3 regions of the Pseudomonas sp. AC083 genome follow, and region 2 is predicted to be linked to each of the others. Evidence: predicted binding sites of a transcription regulator. Region 2 holds the regulator's gene; each other region holds the start of a gene.

What was found. Region 2 encodes sigma-54, which starts transcription at its own class of promoters, with help from an activator protein. Its sites were predicted from a motif close to ANTGGCATNNANNTTGCTNT; they were not measured.
Positions count from the first base shown of each region.
Region 1: a site for sigma-54 is predicted at 1,874-1,893, ahead of AC0IXA_RS06625 (flagellar hook-length control protein FliK). Genes of this name have one in related genera too.
Region 3: a site for sigma-54 is predicted at 2,231-2,250, ahead of glnK (P-II family nitrogen regulator). Genes of this name have one in related genera too.

Region 1 covers NZ_CEEDDH010000003.1:111,571-117,522, reverse strand. Annotated here, with positions in the region: gene AC0IXA_RS06635 (ATP-binding SpoIIE family protein phosphatase) at 1-1,447, shown strand, start outside; gene AC0IXA_RS06630 (Hpt domain-containing protein) at 1,478-1,825, shown strand; gene AC0IXA_RS06625 (flagellar hook-length control protein FliK) at 1,931-3,298, shown strand; gene fliL (flagellar basal body-associated protein FliL) at 3,512-4,015, shown strand; gene fliM (flagellar motor switch protein FliM) at 4,025-4,993, shown strand; gene fliN (flagellar motor switch protein FliN) at 5,049-5,507, shown strand; gene fliO (flagellar biosynthetic protein FliO) at 5,508-5,952, shown strand, end outside.
Region 2 covers NZ_CEEDDH010000006.1:209,015-214,966, reverse strand. Annotated here, with positions in the region: gene AC0IXA_RS12470 (ZIP family metal transporter) at 1-850, shown strand, start outside; gene AC0IXA_RS12465 (HPr family phosphocarrier protein) at 885-1,160, opposite strand; gene rapZ (RNase adapter RapZ) at 1,176-2,033, opposite strand; gene ptsN (PTS IIA-like nitrogen regulatory protein PtsN) at 2,036-2,500, opposite strand; gene hpf (ribosome hibernation-promoting factor, HPF/YfiA family) at 2,513-2,821, opposite strand; gene AC0IXA_RS12445 (RNA polymerase factor sigma-54) at 2,895-4,385, opposite strand; gene lptB (LPS export ABC transporter ATP-binding protein) at 4,552-5,277, opposite strand; gene lptA (lipopolysaccharide transport periplasmic protein LptA) at 5,277-5,822, opposite strand; gene lptC (LPS export ABC transporter periplasmic protein LptC) at 5,809-5,952, opposite strand, start outside.
Region 3 covers NZ_CEEDDH010000004.1:34,786-40,737, forward strand. Annotated here, with positions in the region: gene AC0IXA_RS08835 (secondary thiamine-phosphate synthase enzyme YjbQ) at 1-119, opposite strand, end outside; gene AC0IXA_RS08840 (ammonium transporter) at 334-1,671, opposite strand; gene glnK (P-II family nitrogen regulator) at 1,709-2,047, opposite strand; gene AC0IXA_RS08850 (accessory factor UbiK family protein) at 2,442-2,702, shown strand; gene AC0IXA_RS08855 (HigA family addiction module antitoxin) at 2,912-3,181, opposite strand; gene AC0IXA_RS08860 (hypothetical protein) at 3,434-3,898, shown strand; gene AC0IXA_RS08865 (YifB family Mg chelatase-like AAA ATPase) at 4,283-5,776, shown strand; gene AC0IXA_RS08870 (aldose 1-epimerase family protein) at 5,773-5,952, opposite strand, start outside.

The sequences.
Region 1 (5,952 bases), on a different contig from region 2:
CACCTCGCTGACCGAGAGTGAAGCGCTGGCTCGGTGTCTGGAGGCTGGCGGCGACGATTTTCTGGCGAAGCCGTACAACCAGGTGATACTCGCCGCCAAAATCAAGGCGATGGATCGCTTGCGTCGCCTTCAGGCGACTGTCCTGCAGCAGCGCGATCTGATCGCCAGACATCACGACTATCTACTCAACGAACAACGCGTGGCCAAAGCGGTGTTCGACAAGGTCGCGCATTCCGGTTGCCTGAGCGCGCCGAACATCCGATACCTGCAATCGCCTTACGCGCTGTTCAACGGTGACTTGTTGCTCGCGGCGTACACGCCGGCCGGTGACATGCACGTCATGCTCGGCGATTTCACTGGGCATGGCTTGCCGGCAGCGGTGGGGGCAATGCCGCTGGCCGAAGTGTTTTATGGAATGACCGCCAAGGGCTATGGCCTGGCCGAAACCCTGCGCGAGATGAACGCCAAGCTCAAACGCATCCTGCCGGTGGACATGTTCTGCTGCGCTACGTTGCTCAGTCTGAGTTTCCAGAGCCGTTCGGTGGAGGTGTGGAACGGCGGCATGCCCGACGGTTACTTGCACCGCATGGCCAGCGGCGAGCGCGTGCCCTTGCCAGCGCGGCATTTGCCCTTGGGGATTCTCAGCGCGCAAGCCTTCGATGACCGTACGGATGTGTATCCGATGGCCGTTGATGACCGAGTGTTTTTGCTGTCGGACGGGGTCATCGATACCTGCGATGCCAATGACCAGTTGTTCGGCGTCGAACGCTTGCAGCAGGTGTTTGCGGCGAACCGCGAGCCGGATCGGCTGTTCGAGGATATCGAACAGGCCCTGCGCGATTTTCGCGGACAGGCCCGTGATGATGTGAGCATGGTCGAGGTCAGTCTGCTTGAGTCGGCGCAGACCCACGGCGCGGCACCGGTGTATTCCGACAGCGGCCAGTCGTGCCCGCTGAACTGGTCGGCCAGTTTCGAGTTTCGCGGCGCCACGCTCAGGCGTTTCAATCCGTTGCCGTTCCTCTTGCAGTTGCTGCTTGAGGTGCATGGCTTGCGCGCGCAAAGCGGGGCGCTGTACAGCGTGCTCGCCGAGTTGTATTCCAATGGCCTGGAGCATGGCGTGCTCGGGCTGGACTCCAGCCTCAAACGCGATGCGGCAGGTTTCGCCCGCTACTATGAAGTGCGCGCGGCGCGGCTGGAGGCGCTGCAAGACGGTTTCGTGCGCGTGCATCTGCAGGTCCAGCCGCAAGGCGAGGGCGGGCGGCTGGTCATCCGCGTCGAGGACAGCGGCAAGGGCTTTGATGTGGCGCGGGTCATGGAGCGCCCCGTGGATAACGTCCGCTTGTCGGGACGCGGCATCGGTCTGGTCCGGCAACTGGGGCGCAACGCCAGTTGGTCGGACCAGGGTCGTAGTGCCAGCGTGGAGTTTTTCTGGGAGATTGAGGCATAATCCGCCCATTCTTGATCAAGGAGTGAGCAAGTGACAGAAACACATATTGATCGCGAGGCGCTGAGCGTATTGCGCGAAGTCATGGAGGAGGGTTATCCGGAGCTTCTGGATACCTTTCTGGCGGATTCCGAAAGTCGCTTGGGCGAGTTGCAAAAAACCTCTGATGCCAAGGTGTTATCGGCGGTTGCCCATAGTTTCAAGGGCAGCGCCAGCAACATGGGAGCTGTCCGCTTGGCTGCGCTCTGCCAAGAGCTGGAATCGGAAGCCAAGGATAAAAGCCCCTCGGAAATCGCCAGGCTGGTGGCTGACATCACTGGCGAGTTCGCAGATGTCCGCCCGGTATACGAAGACGAGCGGCAGCACGCGTTGACTCATTGATCTCGCCGTCCGGCGCTTTTCGCAAGTGTGTGGCCAAACTGGCCCGGCACTTGCAGTCATCTTGCTCAACTGTACCTACGATCCCAGTGCAGCGGAGACCGTGTCATGCCTGCGACCCCCAACATTCTTCTTCAGACCGCCGCTCAGGCCAAGGCGCAAGCCGCCTCTGCCAAATCGTCGGCAATGGCCGCAGACGCCGGGGACAAGGCTTCCAGCTTCGCCAGAGTGTTTGCCGATCAGGCGCCGGCCAAGCCTGCCGCAAGCGCCGATAATTCAGTCAAGCCGGCACGCGACAAGGTCGCGGACAGCAGTGGCAAAAAGGATATCGGCAAAGATCAGTCTGCCGCGCCCGAGCCAGCAGTTGCCGATAGCGGCAAAGCGTTGCCTGCCGAAAAAGCGGCGGCGAGCGACGACGCGACTGCCACTGCCGATGACACCACTGAAACCGTACAAACCCCTGTGGCCGATGCCGCGCCTGTAGACCCGGCGCTTGATCCGGCCCTGGCGCAAGTCGTTCAGCCGTTGGTGGCAGCGCCTGTGCTGCAAGCACCAACAGTCACCACGCCAGCCCAGCCGGAAACCGAAACGCCTGCATTGGCGGTCGTGTCGGGCATGGTCAAAGATCCGGCGGCCACCGACAGCGAATTTGATCCGACAGCCGACCCGCTCGACTCGATGCCGGCCGTGCGCATGGCGATGGAGCAGGGCGGGCATATTTCTGCCGCCAGCCAGGCGCAACCGAAAGCCACGCCTGCTCAAGCTCAGGCTGACGGCGAATTGACCGCCGCGCAGAACTTTGCCGCCGGCATGGCCAGCATGCTCGACGTGCAGGCCGACAAGGACAGCACCAGCCAGGGCGGCGAACAAGCTTTCAGCGGGTTGATCGACGATGGTCTGAAGGATCTGAAGTCCGCCACCAGCGACACCCGCGTCGACGACTTCGCCAACCGTCTGGCGGCACTGACCCAGGCCGCTACGCCGAAAACCGCCAATGCGCTGCCGGTGAATCAGCCGATCGCCATGCACCAGAGCGGCTGGACCGAAGAAGTGGTCAACCGCGTCATGTACCTGTCCAGCGTCAACCTGAAGGCCGCCGACATTCAGTTGCAGCCGGCAGAGCTTGGGCGTCTGGATATCCGCGTGAACATGGTTCCCGATCAGCAGACCCAGGTCACCTTCATGAGCGCGCACCCGAGCGTGCGTGAAGCGCTCGACAGCCAGATGCACCGCCTGCGCGACATGTTCAACCAGCAGGGCATGGGCCAGGTCGACGTCAACGTCGCCGACCAGAACCGTGGCTGGCAGGGGCAGCAAGGCCAGGAGCAGGCGCAGCAGGGCCAGAGTGGCCGGACCAGCGCTGCCGGCGGACGCCTGGATTCGGCGGATGAGGAATTGGCACCAGCTACTGTCGCTGAAGTGGCGGCGCAGACTACCAGCGTGATTGGCAGCAGCGCGGTCGACTATTACGCCTGACGCAACGCAATACCCAATGTGGGAGCGAGCCTGCTCGCGAATACGATGTGACATTCAACCTATATGTTGACTGACACATTGCTTTCGCGAGCAGGCTCGCTCCCACATTTGTTTATGGCGCCGTTCAGATGACGCGTTGACACTTCTGGCATAACACTTGCTCTTGCCTTGCCGTGCGACTGTGAAACCCCCGATTAGTGACGGATTATTGGCATGGCGAAGAGCGAAGCTGCAGCAGTAAAAGACCCCGCAACCAAAGGCAAACTCAAGCTGATCATCGTGATCGTGCTGGCGTTGCTGGTGGCCATTGGTGCATCCGTCGGGGCGACCTGGTTCTTCATGCACGGCGCGCAGAGCAAGCCTGCCGAGGCCGCTGAAGCAGCGCCAGTCGGCAAGCAGGCGGCGATTTTCGAGCCGATGGCGCCGGCCTTCGTTGCCAACTACAACCAGAACGGCCGTCAGCGCTACATGCAGGTGAGCATCACCATGCTGGCGCGCAATCAGGCCGATCTGGACGCGCTCAAAGTGCACATGCCGGTTATCCGCAACAACCTGGTGATGCTCTTCTCCGGTCAGGATTTCGCCACACTGGCGACCCCGGTCGGCCAGGAGATGTTGCGCCAGAAGGCCACCGCCAGCGTCCAGGAAGTGGCGCAGAAAGAACTGGGCAAAGTGGTCATCGAACAGTTGCTTTTTACTAATTTCGTACTGCAGTAGGAACACGACATGGCCGTGCAGGATCTGCTGTCCCAGGATGAAATCGATGCGCTGCTGCATGGCGTCGATGATGGTCTGGTACAGACCGATAATGCTGCCGAACCCGGCAGTGTCAAAAGCTACGACCTGACCAGCCAGGATCGCATCGTCCGTGGACGCATGCCGACGCTGGAAATGATCAACGAGCGCTTTGCCCGCTACACCCGCATCAGCATGTTCAACATGCTGCGCCGCTCGGCGGACGTGGCCGTAGGTGGCGTGCAGGTGATGAAGTTCGGCGAATACGTGCACTCGCTGTACGTGCCGACCAGCCTCAACCTGGTCAAGATCAAACCGCTGCGCGGCACCGCGCTGTTCATCCTCGACGCCAAACTGGTGTTCAAGCTGGTGGACAACTTTTTCGGTGGCGACGGCCGTCACGCCAAGATCGAAGGGCGGGAATTCACCCCGACCGAACTGCGCGTAGTGCGCATGGTGCTCGAGCAGGCTTTCGTCGATCTGAAGGAAGCCTGGCAGGCGATCATGGAAGTCAATTTCGAGTACATCAACTCGGAAGTGAACCCGGCCATGGCCAACATCGTCGGCCCGAGCGAAGCGATTGTGGTCTCCACCTTCCACATCGAACTCGATGGCGGTGGCGGCGATCTGCACGTGACCATGCCGTACTCGATGATCGAGCCGGTGCGCGAGATGCTCGACGCCGGTTTCCAGTCCGACCTCGACGATCAGGACGAGCGCTGGGTCAACGCCCTGCGCCAAGACGTGCTCGATGTCGACGTGCCGATCGGTGCCACCGTAGCCCGCCGCCAGTTGAAGCTGCGCGACATCCTGCACATGCAACCGGGGGATGTGATCCCGGTCGAGATGCCGGAAGACATGATCATGCGCGCCAACGGCGTGCCGGCCTTCAAGGTCAAGATGGGCTCGCACAAAGGCAACCTCGCGTTGCAGGTGATCGAGCCGATCGAGCGTCGCTGAGACGGCGCTTTTCACCCCCGTATTTAACCGAATTGTTGCCCGCCGAGGACACATGATGAACGACGATATGAACGCGCAGGACGACCAGGCACTGGCCGATGAATGGGCTGCGGCCCTGGAAGAAACCGGTGATGCCGGCCAGGCTGACATCGATGCACTGCTGGCCGCCGACGCCGGCACTTCCAGCTCCAACCGTCTGCCGATGGAAGAGTTCGGCAGCGTGCCGAAGAACAATGATCCGGTGACCCTCGACGGCCCGAACCTGGACGTGATCCTCGACATTCCAGTGTCGATCTCGATGGAAGTCGGCAGTACCGACATCAACATCCGCAACCTGCTGCAACTCAACCAGGGTTCGGTGATCGAGCTCGATCGTCTGGCCGGTGAGCCGCTCGACGTGCTGGTCAACGGCACCTTGATCGCCCACGGCGAAGTAGTGGTGGTCAACGAGAAGTTCGGCATCCGCCTGACTGACGTGATCAGCCCAAGCGAACGCATCAAGAAGCTGCGCTGAGTGAAAAGGTTTCTCTGGGTGCTGCTGGCATGGCCGTTGAGCGTGCTGGCTGCCGAGCCGAGCGCAACCACTGCCGCGCCTGCCGCCACCGCGCCAATGGTCAACAGCGGCGTGGCCGGTCAGTTGACGCAACTGGTGTTCGGTTTGCTGCTGGTGCTGGGCTTGATCTTCTTCCTCGCCTGGCTGTTGCGCCGCGTGCAACAGGCGGGGCCGGCGGGCAAGGGCCAGGTGATCGAGCTGATCGGTTCCCGCGCGCTAGGTCCGCGTGATCGCTTGATGCTGGTGCAGGTCGGCAACGAGCAGATTCTGCTCGGCCTCAGCCCCGGCACCATCACCGCGCTGCATGTGCTCAAAGAGCCGGTCGAAGTCCCCACTGCCAGCGAAAAAGCGACGCCGGAATTTGCTCAGCATCTGCTGAAGATTCTTGGCAAGGACCAAAAGGATA
Region 2 (5,952 bases):
TTACGCGGTGGGCTCGCTGTTGCTGCTGGCGGGGATGACTTTGCTGGTCGCCCACGGTTTGCAGTGGCTGAATCTGGAACCGCGGCTGTTGCGCGCCTTGCAGGGCGGTGCCATCTGCGCCTTGGGCACGGCGCTTGGCGCGGTGCCGGTGCTGGTGATCCGGCGCATGCCGCAGGCACTCAGCGACACCTTGCTGGGATTTGGTGCCGGGGTGATGCTGGCGGCGACGGCGTTTTCGCTGATCGTGCCGGGCATTGCTGCGGCGGAGAGTCTTGGTCTTACGCCGTGGGCTGCCAGTGGCCTGATCTGCTTCGGCATCCTGCTCGGCGCGTTCGGTCTGTATCTGGTGGATCGGCGCGTTTCGGGGGCCTCGCCGGAGATGCTCGTCGGCACGCTGGAGCATCCGGTGATTCCACCACGAATCTGGCTGTTCGTGTTCGCCATCATCGCGCACAACATTCCAGAAGGCATGGCGGTCGGCGTGTCTGCCGGCGGCGGGATGGCGGACGCCGACAGTCTGGCGATGGGCATTGCGTTGCAGGATGTGCCGGAAGGGCTGGTGATTGCGTTGGTGCTGGCCGGGGCGGGGATGTCACGGTACAGGGCGTTTCTCATCGGCGCGGCGTCTGGGCTGGTCGAACCGGTATTTGCACTGTTATGCGCGTGGCTGGTGAGTCTGGCTCAGGTGCTGTTGCCGCTGGGACTGGCGTTGGCGGCCGGGGCGATGTTGCTGGTGGTGACCCACGAAGTGATTCCGGAGTCGCGTCGTCATGGGCATGACAAGCTGGCCAGTATGGGCCTGTTGGTCGGGTTTTGTCTGATGATGGTGATGGATACGGCGTTGGGGTGAATGGAGGCGAGGAACAGTGTCCCCGCCTCAAGGATTATTCACCTTCGTCGAAATACCTTTCGATCAGATCGACCAATGCGTCCATGGCTTCCTGAGCCTGTTCGCCTTCGGTGCTCAAATGGATCTTGGTGCCTTTGCCCGCCGCGAGCATCATCATTGCCATGATGCTCTTGCCGTCGACAGTCGTTTCAGGGGTGCGTCCCACCCGGATCGTGCAGTCTGGATACTGACCGGCCACGCCGACGAATTTGGCCGATGCCCGAGCATGCAGACCCAGCTTATTGATGATTTCGATTTCACGAGCAGGCATCGCGGTGTGAATCCTTTAGGTGAGGTCGCGGTGGCGAACCTGGACGTTCTTCAGGGTTTTCTGCAGGGCCTGGCCCAGACGTTCGGTCAGGTAGACGGAGCGGTGGTGCCCGCCGGTGCAGCCGATGGCAATGGTCACGTAAGCACGGTTGCTGGCGGCGAAACGTGGCAGCCACTTGTTCAGGTAGGCGTAGATGTCCTGATACATTTCTTCGACATCCGGCTGCTGCGCCAGGTACTCGGCCACCGGTGCATCAAGGCCCGATTGCGCGCGCAGCTCCGGTTTCCAGTACGGATTGGGCAGGCAGCGCACATCGAAGACCAGATCGGCATCGACCGGCATGCCGCGCTTGAAGCCAAATGATTCAACCAGAAACGCCGTGCCGGGTTCCGGCTGATTCAGCAGGCGCAGCTTCAGGGTGTCGCGAAGCTGATAGAGGTTCAGGCTAGTAGTGTTGATTTTCAGGTCGGCCAGATCGGCGATCGGGCCGAGCAGGGCGGTTTCATCGTGAATCGCCTCGGCCAGTGAGCGATTGGCGTTGCTCAGCGGGTGACGACGACGGGTCTCGGAAAAACGCTTGAGCAGGGTTTCCTCGTCGGCGTCCAGGTACAGCACATCACACTTGATATGCTTGGCACGGACGTCTTCAAGCAGTTCAGGGAAGCGTGACAGATGGCTCGGCAGGTTGCGCGCATCGATCGACACGGCGACCAGCGGCTGCGCCAGCTCCGTGTGAATCAGCGCACGCTCGGCCAGTTCCGGCAGCAAACCGGCCGGCAGATTGTCGATGCAGTAGTAGCCGTTGTCCTCAAGGACATTCAGGGCGGTACTTTTACCCGAGCCCGAACGGCCACTGACAATGATCAAACGCATGATTAGTGCCCGTTCTGCTCGTCCAGTACAACCTGGTACAAGGCTTCGTTGCTCGTGGCGCTGCGCAGTTTTTCACGAACTTCCTTGCGGTCGAGCATGCTGGCGATCTGGCGCAGCAACTCCAGATGCGCATCGGTCGCGGCTTCCGGGACCAGCAGCACGAACAGCAGGTCTACCGGAGCGCCGTCGATGGCGTCGAAATCGATCGGGGCTTCAAGGTGCAGCAGGGCGCTGATCGGCGCCGTGCAGCTCTTGAGGCGGCAGTGGGGAATGGCGATGCCGTTACCAAAACCGGTGGAACCGAGTTTTTCACGGGCGATCAGCGCCTCGAAGACATCCTGCATCGCCAGATCCGGCACTTCGCGGTGGATCAGGTTGGCAATCTGTTCGAGGGCTTTTTTCTTGCTGCCGCCCGGCGCGTTCACTTGGGAACGGCCGGGGGTCAGGATGGTTTCAAGTCGGATCATGGGATAGGGGTGTTAACGACCGGTCGCGCCCTGGAGGAGGCTCTGGGTCTTTTCCTTATGCTTTTTGAGTTGGCGATCCAGCTTGTCGGTGAGTGAGTCGATCGCAGCGTACATGTCGGTATCTTCTGCGTTGGCGACCACTTCGCTGCCGGGGATATGCAAGGTGGCTTCGATCTTCTGCTTCAGCTTTTCGACGCACATCGTGACCTGCACGTTGGTGATCTTGTCGAAATGTCGCTCCAGTCGCTGGAGTTTTTCCTCGATGTAGGAACGCAGAGGTTGGGTCACTTCCAGTTGGTGTCCACTGATGTTGACTTGCATACAGCTTCTCCTTCGTTGCCAGTGCATAAAGCGGCAGGCCGAAAAGCCTGCCACTGGAACGCTGTAACGTGGCTTACATCAACCGCTTGCGTTCGCTCGAAGGCGCGATTCCGAGGGATTCGCGGTACTTGGCGACGGTGCGGCGAGCCACCTGAATGCCTTGTGCCTCCAGTAAACCAGCGATCTTGCTGTCACTCAACGGCTTTTTCTGATTTTCCGCTGCGACCAGTTTTTTGATGATCGCGCGGATCGCCGTGGACGAGCATTCGCCGCCTTCGGAGGTGCTGACGTGGCTGGAGAAAAAGTATTTCAGCTCATAAATACCGCGCGGGGTATGCATGAATTTCTGTGTGGTCACTCGGGAAATCGTCGATTCGTGCATGCCCACCGCTTCGGCGATGTCATGCAATACCAACGGCTTCATCGCTTCGTCGCCGTATTCGAGGAAGCCGCGCTGATGTTCGACGATCTGCGTGGCCACTTTCATCAGGGTTTCGTTGCGGCTCTGCAGGCTCTTGATGAACCAGCGGGCCTCCTGCAACTGGTTGCGCATGAAAGTGTTGTCGGCGCTGGTGTCGGCACGTTTCACAAAACCGGCGTACTGGGCGTTGACACGCAGGCGTGGCACCGACTCCTGGTTCAGCTCGACCAGCCAGCGCTCGTTGTCCTTGCGCACGATCACATCGGGAATGACATATTCGGCTTCTGTCGACTCGATCTGCGAACCGGGACGCGGATTGAGGCTCTGCACCAGTTCGATGACTTGGCGCAGCTCGTCTTCCTTGAGCTTCATCCGGCGCATCAACTGGCTGTAATCGCGACTGCCGAGCAGGTCGATGTAATCGGCGACCAGCCGTTTGGCCTCGGTCAGCCACGGCGTCTTCGCGGGCAGCTGGCGCAGTTGCAGGAGCAGGCATTCGCTGAGGTTGCGGGCGCCGATCCCGGCGGGCTCGAATTGCTGGATGCGATGCAGGACGGCTTCGATCTCGTCGAGCTCGATGTCCAGTTCAGGATCGAACGCTTCAAGAATTTCTTCGAGTGTTTCGTCCAGATAGCCCTGATTGTTGATGCAGTCGATCAGGGTCACGGCGATCAGGCGATCGGTGTCGGACATCGGCGCCAGGTTCAGTTGCCAGAGCAGATGGCTCTGCAGGCTCTCGCCGGCGGACGTGCGGGTGGTGAAATCCCACTCATCGTCATCGCTGCTGGGCAGGCTGCTGGCGCTCGTCTGGTAGACGTCTTCCCAGGCGGTATCCACTGGCAGTTCGTTGGGGATGCGCTCGTTCCACTCGCCATCCTCGAGGTTGTCCACCGTCGGGGCGGTTTCCTGGTAGGAGGGTTCCTGGATTTCGGCGGGCTTCTGTTCGGCGTTGTCGGCCAGAGGATCGGCGTTGTCGAAGTCGTCGCCTTCTTCCTGGCGCTCGAGCATCGGATTGGATTCCAGAGCCTCCTGGATCTCCTGTTGCAGGTCCAGGGTCGACAATTGGAGCAGGCGGATGGCCTGTTGCAGCTGCGGTGTCATCGTCAGCTGCTGGCCCATTCTCAAGACTAGCGATGGTTTCATGGCAGGGGCTTAACACCTTATTCGCCGGCGCTTTGCGCCATCCACTACAGGGCGCCGAAGCGCCAAACTTAAGCAAATTATATGCCTGAAACTGAAGTGTTTGCCTAGAGCGCTGTAACAATTAAAGCGGATAAATGCGCCTTGAATCGATACAGCGCTGTCGCGCTTACAGGCGGAACTCGTGACCCAGATACACTTCCTTGACCAGATCGTTGGCCAGGATGGTCTCGGCATCACCTTCGGCGATCAGTTGACCGTCATTGACGATGTAAGCGGTTTCGCAGATATCCAGGGTCTCACGGACGTTGTGGTCGGTGATCAGTACACCGATGCCCTTGGCCTTGAGGTGGTGAATGATCTGCTTGATGTCGCCGACCGAGATCGGGTCGACACCGGCGAACGGTTCGTCGAGCAGGATGAACTTGGGTGCAGTGGCCAGGGCGCGAGCGATTTCCACCCGGCGGCGCTCACCACCGGACAGGCTCATGCCTAGGTTGTCGCGGATGTGGCTGATGTGGAATTCCTGCAGCAGGCTTTCCAGCTCCTTGCGCCGACCGGCCTTGTCCAGCTCCGGGCGAGTCTCGAGGATCGCCATGATGTTGTCGGCAACCGACAGTTTGCGGAAGATCGACGCTTCTTGCGGCAGATAGCCGATACCGGCCTTGGCGCGGCCGTGCATCGGCTGGTGGCTGACGTCCAGGTCATCGATCAGCACACGGCCCTGATCCGCCTGCACCAGGCCGACGATCATGTAGAAGCACGTCGTTTTACCGGCGCCGTTCGGGCCGAGCAAGCCGACGATCTGCCCGCTGTCGATCGACAGACTGACGTCACGCACGACCTGGCGGCTTTTATAGGCCTTGGCCAGGTGCTGAGCTTTCAGAGTTGCCATTACTGGGATTTCTCTTCGGTTTTCTTCTTCGGCTGGATCACCATGTCGATGCGCGGACGCGATTCGGTGACCTTGCTGCCCGTGGCGCGACCGGCGCTGGCCAGTTTCTTCACGGTGTCGTAGACGATTTTTTCGCCTTGGGTGACGTTGTTATCCTTGTCGATAACCTTGGCCTTGTCGATCAGCACCACCCGATTCTGCTGGGCGTGGTATTGAATCGTCACGCCGTAGCCCTTGACCGGGTTGGCGTCGCCCTGTGTCTGCAACTGCTCGAAGTAAGCCAGGTTGCCTACCGAGGTCACCACGTCGATGTCGCCATTGGGCGCGCGCGTCATGGTCACGGTGTTGCCTTTAACGATCATCGAGCCCTGGGTAATGATCACGTCACCTTTATAGGTGGCGATGCCATTCTTGTCGTCCAGTTGGGCGTCGTCGGCCTGAATGCGGATAGGCTGCTGCTGATCGTTCGGCAGGGACCAGGCGCTCGCGCTTCCCAGTGCTGCGCCCAGACTGAGCAAAATAGGGAGGGTTTTAACGAGCCTCATACTGTCCTCTTACGTTCGATTGCAGGTGTATCCTGCTGTCCTTCAGGTACGCTTTCATTCCGACGCCAGTCGATACGCCGCCAGCGCCCTCGATTCTAACGGGTTGCGCAGTCTGCGCATATTCCTGCTG
Region 3 (5,952 bases), on a different contig from region 2:
AAATGCAACAGACCGACCCGACAGGTCTTGAGTTCAGGCAAGCCTGCGAGCAACTCGTCGGTTACCAGATGAAAGCCCCGGGGCCTTGCCCGCAGGGTTATCAGAGTCTGTTGCCACATACAGTTCTCCGCTCGTTCGGGGCGCATTCTAGCGTGCTCTGAAAAAAAACAAAGGCCCTAATATTCCTGCAGCGATGTAAGCGATTGCCCGCAGAAAAAGCCTCGTCGTAAAGACGACCAAAGCCGTAAGAAAAATCCTTTCAGCCGCTCCCTGAATGACAAATCCCGGACAAAAAAATGCCCGGCGAACCGGGCAATTTTTTATCGCGCGTACTTACAGGTTGTAGCCGCGTTCGTTGTGTTGTGCCAGATCGAGGCCGACCGACTCTTCTTCCTCGGTTACGCGCAGACCCATGACGGCGTCCAGCACCTTGAGGATGATGAAGGTGACGATCGCGGTGTAGATCACCGTGAAGCCGACGCCTTTGATCTGAATCCAGACCTGCGCGCCGATGTCAGTCACGGTGCCGAAGCCGCCCAGCGCCGGCGCTGCGAAAACACCAGTGAGGATCGCGCCGAGAATACCGCCGATACCGTGCACGCCGAAGGCATCCAGGGAATCGTCATAGCCGAGTTTGCGTTTCAGGGTGGTGGCGCAGAAGAAGCACACCACGCCTGCGGCCAGACCGATCACCAATGCACCCATCGGGCCCACGGTGCCAGCAGCCGGAGTGATCGCGACCAGACCGGCGACCACACCCGAAGCAATGCCCAGTGCGCTTGGCTTGCCGTGGGTGACCCACTCGGCAAACATCCAGCCCAGTGCCGCAGCGGCAGTGGCGATCTGGGTAACCAGCATGGCCATACCGGCAGTGCCGTTGGCAGCAGCAGCGGAACCGGCGTTGAAGCCGAACCAGCCGACCCACAGCATCGCCGCGCCCATCAGCGTGTAGCCGAGGTTATGCGGAGCCATTGGTGTGGTCGGGAAGCCTTTGCGCTTGCCCAGCACCAGGCACGCGACCAGACCGGCGATACCGGCGTTGATGTGCACCACGGTGCCGCCAGCGAAGTCGAGCACGCCCCAGTCCCACATCAGGCCGCCGTTACCGGACCAGACCATGTGCGCGATCGGTGCATAAACCAGAGTGAACCAGATGCCCATGAAGATCAGCATCGCGGAGAACTTCATGCGCTCGGCGAACGCACCGACGATCAGCGCCGGGGTGATGATCGCGAAGGTCATCTGGAAGGTGATGAACACTGCCTCAGGGAACAGCGCCGCCGGGCCGGTGATGCTCGAAGGCGTGACACCGGCGAGGAACGCCTTGCCCATGCCGCCGAAGAACGAATTGAAGTTGACGACGCCCTGCTCCATGCCGGTGGTGTCGAAGGCAATGCTGTAGCCATAAATGACCCACAGGATGCTGATCAGACCGGTAATGGCGAAGCACTGCATCAGCACGGAAAGAATGTTTTTCGAGCGAACCATACCGCCGTAGAACAGCGCCAGGCCGGGGATGGTCATGAACAGCACGAGCGCTGTCGAGGTGAGCATCCAGGCGGTGTCGCCGGAATTGAGGACTGGCGCTGCCACTTCGTCTGCCGCCATGGCGATGCCGGGCATTACGATGGACAACAGGGCGCCTAGCCCTGCGAATTTACGCAGAGTCATATTGTTTTCTCCTGGGGCGTTGGGTTTGTGGCGGCGCTTAGATCGCGTCGGTATCGGTTTCGCCGGTACGGATGCGGATCGCCTGTTCCAGATTGACCACGAAGATCTTGCCGTCACCGATCTTGCCGGTGTTGGCCGCTTTGGTTATCGCCTCGATAACCCGATCCAGATCCTTGTCGTCGATGGCCACGTCGATTTTCACCTTGGGCAGAAAATCGACCACATATTCCGCGCCGCGATACAGCTCGGTGTGACCCTTCTGCCGGCCGAAGCCTTTGACTTCAGTAACGGTAATGCCCTGCACGCCGATTTCGGACAGCGACTCGCGCACGTCGTCCAACTTGAACGGCTTGATGATGGCAGTGACTAGCTTCATGAAACTCTCTCCCGAATTGGTGGACTTGCCCCAGGAAAACAAACCCGTCTCAAGTCTAAGCGCAGTGCCTGGCTTTGTAACGCATCGTTGACGCCAGCTAACCGCATCAGACGAAACTCCCCGCTTCGTCTGCCGCACTGCATTCGTCACAGCGACTGCATCAGTGCATGGGTCGAGGGTGACTAAGCAGAAACCTTGCCAGCTCGGCAAAAACCCTGCATTTCAATCTCTTGGCCCCTGTTGCACGCGCTCGGGCAGAAAAGCTTTTGCCGATACGCACAACAACGGTGCGCCACCGTCCGTCCCCCTGCGCGAAAAGCGTGCATCCGTGCAACGGGATTGACTATAGACACTGCGTGATACACTGCCGGCCATTGTTTCCAGGACATTCCCCATGCTCGCGCCCAAAGACTTCCTCGACGCCCTGAGCGGCACCGCCTCCCGCCTGTTCAGCGGCGACACGCCACTGCCGAAAGCCGAAATCGAAAGCCAGTTCAAAATGCTGCTGCAAAGTGCCTTCAGCAAACTCGATCTGGTCAGCCGGGAAGAGTTTGATAGTCAGATGGTGGTGTTGGCGCGCACGCGGGCACGGCTTGAGAGTCTTGAAGCCAAAGTCGCCGAGATGGAAGCGAAGCTGACACCGCCCGCTGAATAATTCGCGTCCCCTGTAGCTGCCGAAGGCTGCGATCTTTTGATCTTCAGCCCTTCAACCATCCCCGCAACGTCCTACAACCTTTATGACCGCCGTCCGATTGCGCCAAAAAGCCCAGGTTTCTAAGCTCATCTGATGCTGAATGTTCAGCAGCGGGTTTGGCGACCCGGGCAGGGCCTTGGTGGAAAAGAGCTTCGCGGATGCTGCAATCGCTATAAACTCGCATGCCGGAGCTGGGCCCTGCGCAAATCGTAAGTCGATTGGAGATTCATCCAGAACTCAGGCGTAGTGTTGAGATGAGTGGCAAGGCTGATTGCCAGATCGGCGCAGATCCTGAGCTGGCATTTCACAAGCTTTTCGATCTCACTTTCGGGCCAGTTCGTGGGCATGGCCAGATCCATGACAGTCATGCCCAACGGCTCCATGAACTCCTTATTCAGAACCTCGCCCGGATGAATCGGGCGCATACCATTGCGGTTCATTTTTCGCCTCCAGAGGCTGCGTTGAGTGACCAAACTGGAGCATCCGATTCAGGAAAACAAGACCATCAAAACCGTTTGGCCGGCGTCCTACAACTAATAGGGCATAACCCTACGAGAATCAGCGTCTGCGCCTGATTCCGTGAGTTCTTGGCTGTGATTAGGCTGGTGGCTTTCGCCTGCGCTGGTCGATCCTATTCGTCGAGTTCCAGGCGATACACATTGATCGCCAGACACTCTGGTTCTGGATCCCTCTTGTCTCATTTGCTCAAGCTTAAAGAAAACACGCTGGTTCAGCATCCAGATGGTGGTTACATCTTTGGCACGATCCCCGATATGCCAAAATTCGGCTTGCCAGGCGGGAAGATTTATCTGCGGGTAGGTATTCACCGTCGAGCGAATAGTGGTTTTGGCGTAGTGCACATTTGGGAAGCCCATAGTGCAGACTTGCTCAAGCATGGTTGCCAGACTGCCGATGGGGTAGCAGCGATTGTTGCGAAAATGATCGTCCCGGGGGCACAAATCTATTGTGAGTTCAAAGAACAGCGATGTGGAAACAGGGTCGCGGTACTGAGGACATCTATGGGAACACTGATTCTTGAACCGCGACACGAGCGCGCCACAGGATTTGGTTACTTCGTGGTGACTTGGTACCCGCAAAAACGTGCACATGGCACGTTAGTGGGGCAGATACCACGAGCACCACCAAATCAGAAATAAAAAAAGGCGTCCGATGGACGCCTTTTAAGTATTTTTTGAGGAGTAGTCGCAGCGATTCTTTAGCTCCTGGCTTCACGGCCTTGGGTTCAGAATCCGACAGGCTAGCCCGTCGTCACTACTTCAGAGAAACCAGCTTTCTCTGCTGCCAAAAATGCGGGGGAGCTTTTACTGGTGCCCAGTCCCGACGAATGCGCAGTTGCAGTCCTCGAATGGGATGATCCTTCAATGCCGGGCGAGAGTCAACGCTTCATTTTCAGGCAAGCAGTGACAGCCAATCGGGTCTGGATACGTCTTGTAAACCTCTATTTCAGCACTGAAGCCCGGCTCAACTACCCTTCAAAAACCCGCAGGAAGCGGCTCCCCGATTCAGCTCAAGGAACGACCATGTCCCTCTCCATTGTCCACAGTCGCGCCCAGATAGGCGTGGAAGCCCCCGCTGTCACCGTCGAAGTCCATCTGGCCAACGGTCTGCCGTCGCTGACCATGGTCGGCCTGCCTGAAGCGGCGGTGAAGGAGAGCAAGGATCGGGTGCGCAGCGCGATCATCAATTCCGGGCTGCAATTTCCGGCACGGCGGATCACCTTGAATCTGGCGCCGGCGGATCTGCCCAAGGATGGTGGGCGCTTCGATCTGGCGATTGCCTTGGGGATCTTGTCGGCCAGTGTGCAGGTGCCGTGTCTGACGCTGGACGAGGTGGAGTGTCTGGGTGAGTTGGCGCTGTCTGGCGCCGTGCGACCGGTGCGTGGCGTGCTGCCGGCGGCACTGGCGGCGCGCAAGGCCGGGAGGGCGTTGGTGGTGCCACGGGCGAATGCGGAAGAGGCGTGTCTGGCATCCGGGCTGAAGGTGTTTGCGGTCGATCACTTGCTGGAGGCGGTGGCGCATTTCAATGGGCACACGCCGGTCGAGCCTTACGTATCCGATGGTTTGATGCACGCTGCCAAGCCCTATCCCGACCTCAACGAAGTGCAGGGGCAGACGGCCGCCAAACGCGCACTGCTGATTGCCGCAGCGGGAGCTCACAATTTGTTGTTCAGCGGGCCACCGGGAACCGGCAAGACGCTGCTGGCCAGTCGTCTGCCAGGATTATTGCCGCCGCTATCCGAGTGTGAAGCGCTGGAAGTGGCAGCGATTCAATCGGTCGCCAGTGGTGTGCCTCTGACTCATTGGCCGCAACGCCCCTTCCGCCAACCGCACCACTCCGCTTCCGGGCCAGCGCTGGTCGGTGGCAGTTCAAAGCCGCAACCCGGCGAAATCACCCTCGCCCATCACGGCGTGCTGTTTCTTGATGAATTGCCGGAGTTTGATCGCAAGGTTCTCGAGGTTCTGCGCGAGCCGCTGGAATCCGGGCATATCGTCATCGCTCGGGCCAAGGATCGCGTACGTTTCCCCGCACGCTTTCAACTGGTGGCAGCGATGAATCCGTGTCCCTGTGGATATCTTGGCGAACCGAGCGGCAAATGCTCGTGCACACCGGACATGGTCCAGCGCTATCGCAACAAGCTGTCAGGGCCGCTGCTGGACCGGATCGATCTGCACCTGACCGTGGCGCGTGAGGCAACCGCGTTGAATCCGGCAGCCAAGCCCGGCGAGGACAGCGCCAGCGCTGCGGCGTTGGTCGCCGAAGCGCGGGAGCGTCAGCAGAAACGTCAGGGCTGTGCCAATGCGTTTCTCGATCTGCCGGGGCTCAAGCGTCACTGCAAGTTATCCACAGCTGACGAGAAATGGCTGGAGGCGGCCTGCGAGCGACTGATCCTGTCGCTGCGCTCGGCGCATCGCCTGCTCAAGGTCGCGCGCACGCTGGCGGATCTTGAACAGGCCGATGCGATTACCCGCGAGCATCTGGCCGAGGCACTGCAATACCGGCCGGCGACACCTTAATGCTCAGTCAGATCAACCAGCGGTGCCTGGCGCACTTCAGTATCGCGCCCGGCCTGAATTTCGGTCACGCGCTTGAGGGCCTTGTCCACCGCCCCTTTGTCCGCCAGCAGGCTGTAGCTGATCTGGAACTGTTTATGTTCTTTCGGCGCAATGGTCGGCACCAGACTCAACGGCCG